One region of the Roseovarius carneus genome, then DNA from elsewhere that is predicted to be linked to it. Evidence: riboswitches for the same ligand, from Rfam matches in the RefSeq annotation. Region 1 holds a riboswitch; the other holds the start of a gene.
What was found. Region 1 has a riboswitch for cobalamin ahead of KUD11_RS08120 (TonB-dependent receptor plug domain-containing protein). Riboswitches for the same ligand answer to the same signal wherever they lie in the genome.

Region 1 (5,263 bases):
TGACCCGCGAGTGTGTTGTCGCCGGATGTGTAGCCATTGGCAAAATAAAGTGCCGCGCGCGGGCGCTGGGCGGGGGCCGTCCTGAGCGCCGTAAGTTGCGCGTCGAAATCGGCGACCAGTGCCTCCGCGCGTGCTTCTTGACCAAGGGCTGCGCCCATCTCGATGATCCGCGTCCGCACATCTTCCATGTTGCGCGCGATATCAAAGCGAATGACGGGCGTGCCCAAACGCTCCAGCATGTCGGCGGTGGCGCGCGTGGTGTAACGCCCGACGATCACCAGATCGGGCTGGAGCAGGTAAACCTGCTCGGCCAGCCCATGATTGACGGGGTAGGCGCGGGCCTCCTCAGCCATGGCGGAGCTGCGCGGATCGCGCGCGAGATAGCTTACCGAAATGAGCTGACCCGGTGCGGCGACCAACATGGCAAGCTGATCTGTGCAGAGGTTCATCGACACCACGCGTTTTGGTTCGGCTGTGGCTGTCTCAGCTTTGGCCGGTGTCGTCCCCATCAACCCGACGAGGGCGACACTTGCGAGGGCCAGCCCCGAGATCGCGCGTGCGCGTGGGGTCCAGCCCATATCAAAACGCCTTTGACAAACCGATGAAGGCGGTGCGGCCTTGGCTGGCATATCCGAAAAGCTCCTCGTAATCCTCGTCAAGCAGGTTCTTGACGCTGCCCGTAAGCTGCACAGTGTCGGTCAGCGCGTGGGAGAACCCGATATCCACGACGGTATAGTCGCTGAGTTTTACGCGCGCGCCGGGCACAAACGGCCCCCGGAAATCGAGGTCGAAATTCCCCGCGACATGGCGCACCTGCATATCTAGGCGGGTGCGGTCATTGGGCAGCGCATAGCCCACCTGCAAGGCCAACTCATGTTCGGGGCGGCGCACTTCGACAGCCCCGTTTGGCTCTGTGGCGTCAAGCCATGTGTAGGACAGGTTGGCATCGATTTGCGCGGTCACCTGTAGGCTGGCAGCCAGCTCGATCCCCTTGCGGTCGCTTTTGCCGGCCCGGTTGATCGGGGTCGAGATGCCAGTGGCCGGGTTGCGGAACGAGGCGATCTCGTTGGTCAATTCGTCCGAGAAATAACTCAGGTCCACGACACCGCGACCGCCGAGGAATTCCTGCTCAATCCCGATATCCCAGCCCCTGCTCTGCTCAGGCTCAAGATTGGGATTGCCGGTAAAATTGGCGAAAAATCCGAATTGCTCCACCAAGGTTGGGTTTTGTACCCCTGTCCCGAAGGATGCATGCAGGCGGGTCGTTTGATTTGGGAACCTGTAGGAGAGGCCAACCGCATAGGTGGTGAAATCCTTGAACTTGTCGTTGTCGTCATGGCGGACGCTGGCCTGAAGATCGAGGCCACTTGCCAACTCACCCTGATATTCCAGCACAAAGGCGCTCTGGACCCGGTCACGTTTGACCAATTGACCCGCGCCAGAGACGATCGCAGGGTCGTTTTCCTTGTAATCTTCACGCTCGTGTTCCGCGGCAAAGGTCAGCCTGTGATTGGCAGCATCGAGGGTTGCGGCATCCAGCGCCAGCGTGCCGCGATAGGCGATCTTGGAGCGGTTGCCGGTGTTGTCGGTATTCTTTGCTCCGGTGCTGCCTGTGCCTTGGCGGTCAATATGGGCAAAGCTGTATTCCAGCCGGTTGGTCAGGCGTCCACCCATCGTCTCCAGCTCTGCATAGACCGAGCCAAAGGTTTCCTGCACCTGAATACTGGCCGGTGTGTCCGTGACCAAAGTTGCGCGGCTTGGAGCAGCAAACAGATCCGAATCCGTGTCCGAATTGCGCCTGACATAGCGCAGCGTGCCGCCCAGTGTCAGCGTATCGGTCACGAAATAGCGGCCCTTGAGGTTGTAGGTCTCGTTCCAGTCGCCATCACGCTCGCCGCCCGGCGTGCCGGAGATGTCAAAGCCGCCGGTGGCGCGCATCGCAGTGGAGAAGCTCAGCTCGCCGCGGGGGCCTTGATTAAAGACGTTGAGCCCAAGACCGGACGAGCCATCCGAGCCAAGTTCGGTGCTGATCCGGCCGGAGAATCCGGGCCGGTTGGGGCGTTTCGTGGTGATCGAGATGACCCCGCCGATGGCTTGCGAGCCATAGATCGACGATTGCGGGCCGCGCAGCACCTCGATCCGCCCGATATCCGCAGCCAGAAGGCCACCAAAGTCAAACTCGCCGAAATTGGTGGAGGCGACCTCGACCCCATCAATCAGCACCAGGGTGTGATTGCCCTCATGCCCGCGCATCCGCACCTGGGTCAGTCCACCCACACCGCCGGTGCGCGACACCGACACACCGGGCAGGGCGCGCAGCAGATCGGCTGCGTGTTTGACGTCCCGCCGCTCGATGTCTTCGGCGGTCAGAACGGTGGCGGACCTGCCGAGCGACGACGCGGCAACCGGCGAAAGCCCGCCCGAGACGACAATCTCGCCCAGATCAAAAGGCTCCTGAGCCTGCGCGGCTCCGGAAATGGCTGTGGTGGCGGCAAGGCTTGCCGCAAATGATATGTAACGCATGTTCGTCCCTCGGACACGGCGCCAGATTCGGCGCCGATTGACTTGAATGTCATGTGAAGGACGGATGCCCCCCGCAGACGGTGAAGCCACCACGGCGGAAGACGCTCCGCAGCCCGGAACGCCCCTCGCGTCCGAACAGGGTGATCACCTCGGCAGGTCTCCTGACTTGCGGGTCAATGCTGGGCCGGGCCTTCCCGCTATGTGAAACACAGCAGTGGCATATTCCGGCTTCGCTCGCCGCCTACAGTTGCGGGGGCAGTCGTGGAGTTGGCGCCTTTTGGCTACACCGCACCACGTTCCCTATTATCCAAACGGCGAACCGCCCGGACCGAAGTGCCTCTTGCTTACGCGCGAGCATTGATTCGCGAAAGGGGTAATCGTTCTGGTGCGGGCGGGGTGTATTATGCCGCCTTGGGGCGCAGCAGGCTGGACCCGTAAAGAACTGCAAAGCCCAGAAACGCGCCGATCCAGAGGGCGGCAGAGAGGGTGTAGAGCGGCATCGCGCTGTGCTCCCAGATGCCCGCGCAGAGCCGGGCCAGCACGGCGGCAACAAGGGCGGCAAAGATGGCGAGCGTGGCCCGTATCATCACAGCAAGCGTCATGAGGGCAAATCCGCCCGCCATCCAGATATGCTGCGCACTGCCAAGGGCCAGAAGATCAGGTCTGAGGATGGCCAACCCTTTGGCCAGCGCGCCGAGCCGCGTCAGTAGATCCACCGCCCGGTGAGCATCAATATCTACATAACCACGACCAAAGCGGCCCAAAGCGGGCCAAAAAGGAGAAACGGACGAAACCCATAGGATAAAGGATGGGAACGCTGCTTGGGGAGAGGTGCGTGAAAGATGACATGGCGCTTGCCTCTTTGAGGTGCGGTATGCGGATCTGACCCCCATTACGTGGCAAGTTTCTCCATGCGGGTCAAGCTTTTGCGCGGGAGGAGACCCGCCCAAGCGGTGATCGCTGCCGAGGCCTACCCAAGGTTTGATTCGTGTGCGGCGATCAGGGGCGCGCGGTTTGATAATGCGCGATATTTTTCCAAAGCACCCTGCTCACGAAATTTTTGTAAAGCTCAGATATGTGCTCGCGCCGAGGTGCTTGGGCGTTTTGATCTGTGGTCATATCGACGGCTGAACGAGTGGTTTTGACGCCAGTCAGGGCGTCATTTATAACATTTATAACAGTGGTTTATGAGACTTATAGAGATTGATCCATGTCTGCCTGAGAGTAACCTGATCTGGCGCTGGCGCGTCTGGCTTTGCGCCATTTCAAACACCGGATCGCAGCTTGTGCGCGAAAAGAAGCGCTTGTCTGCCAGCATAAACCAATGGAAACTGCACGAGATCGTGGTTCTGCCCCGCATTGAAGGTCCGGCTGTAAGGTCTGGGCTCCTAAATGCGCCGGTGCAGGGCTGATGATCCAAAACTGCTTGCAGACCAAATCATACGAGCGGCGACTGCTATTAATTCCTTGGGAGGAAACATGAAAGATACACTTAACCGCAGAAAATTCCTGCGCGGCTCGGCTGTTGCCGGCGCTGCCGCACTTGCGACACCTGCAATCGCACAAGACTCCGGCACGACATTGAAGATGCAAGCGGCCTGGGGCGGCGGCATCTTCCTTGAGAACGCACAGTCCTTCGCGGCGCGCGTTAATGAAATGTCCGGCGGCTCGCTGACCATCGAAGTTCTGTCGGTGGATGCGGTTGTCAAAACCAGCCAGATGCAAGATGCGGTTCACCGCGGCGTTCTGGACGCGGCACACTACGTGTCCGCCTACTGGTACGGCAAATCCAAAACAGCGTCGCTTTTCGGCACTGGCCCTTGCTTTGGTTGGTCGAGCCAGGAAATGCTGGGCTGGATTCATGCAGGCGGCGGTCAGGAGCTCTTTGATGAGCTGATGGGCGAGCTTCAGCTGAATATCGTGTCCTTCTTCAACTCGCCAATGCCTGCTCAGCCCATGGGCTGGTTCCAGGAAGAGATCAAGGACGCGTCCCAGATGGACGGCCTGAAGTATCGCACCGTTGGCCTTGCAGCAGACGTTCTGTTGGAAATGGGCATGTCGGTTGTGCAGCTTCCCGGCGGCGAAATTCAGCCGGCAATGAAATCGGGCCTGATCGACGCGGCGGAGTTCAACAACCCCACGTCTGACCGTGATTTCGGCATGCAGGACGTCTCCAAGCATTACCATCTGGCGTCATACCACCAGAGCCAGGAGTGCTTTGAGGTCACGTTCAACAAAGACAAGTTCAACGCGCTGTCACCTGAGCATCAGGCGATCATCCGTAACGCGTCGATGGCTGAAAACTCCGGCTTCTATTGGGGCAACACCAAGCGTTATTCGGACGACCTGATCAAGCTTCAGGAAGTTGATGGCGTGAATGTTTACCGCACACCAACTTCGGTGATGGAAGCACAGCTTGCCGCGTGGGACATTGTCGCAGACCGTATCGCAGGCGAAGACCCCTTCTTCGCCAAGGTGATGGAATCGCAGAAGAAATACGCCAAAGAAGTGATGGGGTATCTTAACCTCAACCAGCCCGACTACAAGCTGGCATACGATCACTACTTCGGCTGATCACAGCTTTTAAAGCATGATGTCCGGGCCTCTTTGAGGGGCTCGGACATTTGCCGCTATAGGGGGGCGCAGAGACAGCCCGCTGATCTGTTAGGGGAGCAACAGACATATGAGATTTGTTCATGCCATAGAAGGGCTGAGCCTCTGGACGGGCCGCGCCTTTGGG
Region 2 (5,263 bases), 1.3 Mb from region 1:
GGGCCTACCGCCTGAAGCGTCAGGCGCATCGGCTTGCCCGTGACGGCGGCGAAGCCCTTGAGGCGCAAAATGTCGTGTTTGCGGATCACATCGGCCACTTGGGCGGAAAAGGCGGCGGGGTCGCTGATCTCGTCGCGTAGGACGATGAAGCTTTCAAACGCGTCGTGGCCGTGCTCATGCTCGTGTGCATGGTGATGGTCGTGGTGGTGCTCATCATCATGCGCGTGATGATCGTCATGGTGGTCATCATCATGATCGTCGTCATCGTGGTGATGGTGATGCACCTCGCCGCGCGCCTCCAGATCGGCCTCGGCCCCGATGCCTTGCCCCAACAGAACATCGACGGGCAGCGCGCCCATCGTGGATTTCACAACCTGTACGCCCTTCCGGCTTTCACCGCGCAGGCGGGCGACCAGCGCGTCTGCCTCGCCCTCCTCCAGCAGATCGGATTTGTTCACCACGATCATATCGGCGCAAGCGACCTGATCCTCGAAAAGCTCCGATAGAGGTGTCTCATGGTCGAGGTTCTCGTCCATCTTGCGCTGGGCGTCCACGGCGGCGACGTTGTGGGCGAAACGGCCCTCGGTCACGGCCTTGCCATCCACCACGGTGACCACGCCATCAACCGTGACGCGGGTGGAAATCTCGGGCCAGTTGAAGGCCCGGACCAGCGGTTGGGGCAGGGCGAGGCCGGAGGTCTCGATCACGATATGATCGGGCACGTTCTCGCGGTTCAGTAGCTTTTCGAGCGTGGGGATGAAATCATCGGCCACGGTGCAGCAGATGCAGCCATTGCTCAGCTCCATGATATCCTCCTCGGTGCAGGTCGCGTCGCCGCAGCCCTTGAGGATATCGCCATCCACGCCCAGATCGCCGAATTCGTTGATGATGAGCGCGATGCGCCGCCCGTCCGCGTTTTTCAGCATGTGGCGGATCAGGGTGGTTTTACCGGCACCGAGAAAGCCTGTGACAACGGTGGCGGGGATTTTTATGGGCATGGTCAGGCCTCCTGAGATGGGTTGCGTGGGAAGCGCCGCTGAGCTAGCCCCAAAGGGTAAAGGGAGGCGGGCGTGATGGATGTGATGACTGTCTGTTCGACATGCGAGGGAGCCGAGGGGCCTGCGTTTGCCGACGCGTTGCGCGCCGCTCTGGCTGAGGCGGGGCTGGGGGTGCAGGTCCGCGACTGGCCGTGCATGAACGCCTGCGCGCGGCCCGTGAGCCTTGCCTTTCGCGCGCCGCAGAAGGCCACGTATCTCTTTGGGGATGTGACGCTTGAGGATGCGGGCGACGTGGTTGCCTTCGCCAAGCTATATGCCGCGAGCCCGGATGGCTGGATCGACGATGCGCGCGCCATAGGGCGGTTGCGCCATTGTCTCATCGGGCGGGTGCCTGCCTGAAGGCTCATTCTATCGTCACCGTTGTCGTTGCCTCAACGGGTGTGCCGTTCACCGCCAGCGCGCCATGGGTGTTGCCATTGAGCGTGACGCGGATTTCATGCGTGCCTTTGGGCAGCGCATCGAGATGGACATATTCACTATAGGCGCGGGGCTGTTTCACACCGTTGACATAGATATGCGCATGGCCCTCGCCCGGCACATGGTCGCCGTTCACACCGGTGGGCGAGAAGGTGAAATTTTGCGTCATGATGTGCAGGTTCCGGCTTTGCGCGCCATCGGGCAGGATGTGTAACATAAGCGTCGGCACGGGTGCCTCCGCCTCAATCATCGCGCCGTGGCCTGCGTGACCCGAATGATCGCCGTCGCCATGATCATGCGCCATGTGATCATGGGCGGCGCTGCCATGGTCGTGCCCCTCAAGCTGCGTGCCCGAGGTGGCGGCGGTGAGAAACCCGAGGCCCGCGCCGAAAAAGAGGCCGATGACGAGAAAAATGAGCGTTTTGGGCATTGATCCGGTATCTCCTTAAGGGTGCCCCGGCGCGCGGGCGTGATGTCATGCGCCGGGGGATTGGGTCAGGCGTCTTGCGTTTCGCGCTGCCAGAAATAGGCTGCAAAAAGGCCGAGCGTGGCCCATGCTGCCATGCTGACACCAAGTGCGCGCACAGAAAAGAGCGATGCGACCTCGGGTGGCAGCGGCCCGGTAAAGACCGCAGGCTCGGGCGCACCGATAAGATGCGGCGCTATGATCACTGCCGCCCCGGCGGCCATGAGCAGCGCACTGCGCCCAAAGGCGATAAGCGCAAGCCCCACGCCCGTGGCTGTCGCCGTGCTCCACCACCAGATTTGACGCGCGGCAAGATCTGCCGAGGCCATGCCCGGCACTTCGGGCGGCAATGAGAACGCCGGCGCAAGGTGGATCGTGGCGAAGCCGGCGATGCCCCAGACAATTCCCTGATGCGCGGAAATGGCGACGCCTTGGGCGCTCGCGATGCTCATGAACGCCACCAAAATCAGGCCATAGCCCACGTAAATCAGCGCTGAAAAGAGCACCGAAAGCCCGTCACGCATGGCGTCAAAGCCTGGGATGTCCGGCCGCGAGGGTGCGCCCTCGGCCATGTTGTAGATAAGGTCACCGCCCTCATAAAGCTCCGCATGAAGCAGAACAGGCTGCACGAATATGAGCTGCAACAGGGCGGCAATCAGCCCTGCACAGAACCCAGCGAAAAGCCCGCTGGTCAATATTTTGGCAAACATACCTTAGTGGCAGGGGAAGCCGGTGGCGTGGCGCACATCATGTGCGGCGTCATGCAAGGCCGAGGCTTGCACGTGGCCCGCCACGAAGATGATGCCAAGGCCGATCGCCAGCGCCATAACTGCGGGCAGAACGGCGGATTTTGCTGTGGTTTTCGCGGTGTTTTGAACAAGTGTCGTCATGGTGTCGTCTCCTATGCGCCTCTACCCCGAGGCGGGTTGATCCTGCAAAGGCTGGTCTCCTGGCTTACGGGTCGAGGCCTGACTGCCGCCTTCCCAGGACGTATCCCAGTGGCATGTGGCAGGGGCTCTCCGCTTACAGTCGCGGGGGCGGCTGACGAATTGATGCCCGAGAGGGGTCCACCGACACGCCATTCCCAATTGATCCCCGGGCTCTTCTACGCCCTTGGGGGAACCTTTGCCCGTATGGTATGAACGTCCCCTCGCAATGCGTCAAGGTTGATTGCAATGGGCCGGTGCAGCCAAGATACGGGCGCTCTGCCGTGTCTGCGCGCGTCTCTGGCCGATATCTTGTGGATAACTCACCCCATGCATCCATATCCAGTGGTTTGGCGTTGACTCGCGCCGCGCGCCCTCGGCAAACTGCACACCACTCCGAGAATCAATGGCGAGGCGGGCCTTTTGCGATTTTCCAAGCTCAGACTCACAGGCTTCAAAAGCTTTGTGGATCCGACCGACCTCATCATCGGGGACGGGCGAACGGGCGTGGTTGGCCCCAATGGCTGCGGGAAATCTAACCTTCTAGAGGCACTACGCTGGGTGATGGGCGAGAATCGCCCGACGGCCATGCGCGGCGGCGGTATGGAGGATGTGATCTTTGCCGGTGCCGCAAGCCGTGGCGCGCGCAACTTTGCCGAGGTGACAATCCATATCGACAATGCCGACCGCCTCGCACCCGCAGGGTTCAATGACAGCGATACGCTTGAGATCACCCGCCGCATCACCCGCGATGTGGGCAGCGCGTATCAGGTCAACGGCAAGGACGTGCGGGCGCGCGATGTGCAGATGCTCTTTGCCGACGCCTCCACGGGCGCGCATTCGCCCGCTTTGGTCCGGCAGGGGCAGATCGCCGAGTTGATCAACGCCAAGCCCAAGGCGCGGCGGCGCATTTTGGAGGAGGCGGCGGGTATCTCGGGCCTCTATCAACGCCGCCATGAGGCGGAGTTGAAGCTGCGTGGAGCCGAAGGCAATCTCACCCGCGTGGATGATGTGATTGAGCAATTGGCCGCACAGCTGGGACAGCTTGCTCGGCAGGCACGGCAGGCCGCGCGCTACCGCGCCATCGGGGAGGAGTTGCGGCAAGCCGAGGGGCTTTTGCTCTATCGCCGCTGGAAAGAGGCGGATGCGGCCTTGGCCGAAGCCCGCGATGCCCTGCGAGAGCGTACCACCGCCGCCGCCCGCGCCGAGGCCGCCGCGCGCGAGGCAGCCAAAGCCCGCGCCGCCGCCGATGAGGCCCTGCCTAAGCTGCGCGAAGAGGCCGCTATTGCTGGCGCGGTTTTGCAACGCCTTTCGGTGCAGCGCGATACGCTCAACACCCAAGAAGAGGCGGCCCTTGCCCGTATCACCACGCTTGAGGCCCGCATCGGGCAACTGGCCAAGGATATTGAGCGCGAGGGCGAGTTGAACCGCGACGCGGGCGAGACGATTGCCCGGCTGGAATGGGAGCAGCGCGAACTGATCAAGGCCGCCGACGGCCATGAGGGCAAGCTGGAGGCCGCCGCCGCCGAGGCGCGCGATGCGTCGGATATCCTCAGCCAGCGCGAGGCGGATCTGTCATCACTGACCGAGGATGTGGCCCGTCTCGCGGCGCGCCACCAATCGGCACAACGGCTCGTCTCCGACAGCCGCAGCATGCTTCAGCGCTCCGAGGCGGAGGCCGAAAAGGCCCGTTCTGCCGTGGCGGCATCAAACGCGGCATTGCAAACGGCGGCTCAAGATTTCGCAACCGCCGGGTCTGCGGAGAAAGACGCGCACGCGGCGGCGGAGGCGGCGGAAGCCGCCCTCATCGCCGCGGATGAGGCGCGCAACGACGCGCAAGCCCGCGAGGCCACAGCGCGCGGGGAGCGGAGCGAGGCCGAGGGCGAGGTCAACGCCCTCTCGGCCGAGGTGTCGGCCTTGGCGCGCTTGGTGGAGCGTGACACCGCCGAGGGCGGGCAGATCCTCGACCGGCTTCAGGTGCAGCAGGGCTATGAAAAGGCGCTTGGGGCCGCGCTCGCCGACGATCTGCGCGCGCCCGAAGTGGGCCCTGACGGCCCCTCTGGCTGGGCCGTTCTGCCCGCTTACAGCCATGTGGAGGCGTTGCCCGAGGGGGCTGTGCCGCTTACGCAAAACGTCTCGGTGCCGGATGTGCTCACCCGCCGGATGAGCCAGATCGGCCTGGTGGACAGCGAAGACGGCCCGCGCCTTCAGGCGGCGCTTAAACCCGGTCAGCGGCTGGTGTCGCTTGAGGGGGATCTTTGGCGTTGGGACGGATACCGCGCGTGGGCCGAGGATGCGCCATCCGCAGCCGCGCTACGGCTTCAACAGCTTAATCGCCTGGAAGAGCTGAAACAATTGCTCGAACATGCCAGCGCCCGCGCCGATGGTGCGCGCCG

Region 2: linked by a shared signal. The riboswitch ahead of KUD11_RS01500 (CbtB domain-containing protein) and the one ahead of KUD11_RS08120 (TonB-dependent receptor plug domain-containing protein) in region 1 are both predicted to bind cobalamin.

Annotation. Positions count from the first base shown of each region.
Region 1 covers NZ_JAHSPD010000001.1:1,613,140-1,618,402, forward strand. Annotated here, with positions in the region: gene KUD11_RS08115 (ABC transporter substrate-binding protein) at 1-578, opposite strand, end outside; gene KUD11_RS08120 (TonB-dependent receptor plug domain-containing protein) at 580-2,523, opposite strand; cobalamin riboswitch at 2,658-2,871, opposite strand; gene KUD11_RS08125 (NnrS family protein) at 2,925-3,239, opposite strand; gene KUD11_RS08130 (TRAP transporter substrate-binding protein) at 4,003-5,097, shown strand; gene KUD11_RS08135 (TRAP transporter small permease subunit) at 5,207-5,263, shown strand, end outside.
Region 2 covers NZ_JAHSPD010000001.1:285,598-290,860, reverse strand. Annotated here, with positions in the region: gene cobW (cobalamin biosynthesis protein CobW) at 1-998, opposite strand, end outside; gene KUD11_RS01515 (DUF1636 family protein) at 1,074-1,397, shown strand; gene KUD11_RS01510 (hypothetical protein) at 1,402-1,905, opposite strand; gene KUD11_RS01505 (CbtA family protein) at 1,971-2,651, opposite strand; gene KUD11_RS01500 (CbtB domain-containing protein) at 2,655-2,831, opposite strand; cobalamin riboswitch at 2,864-3,083, opposite strand; gene KUD11_RS01495 (chromosome segregation SMC family protein) at 3,291-5,263, shown strand, end outside.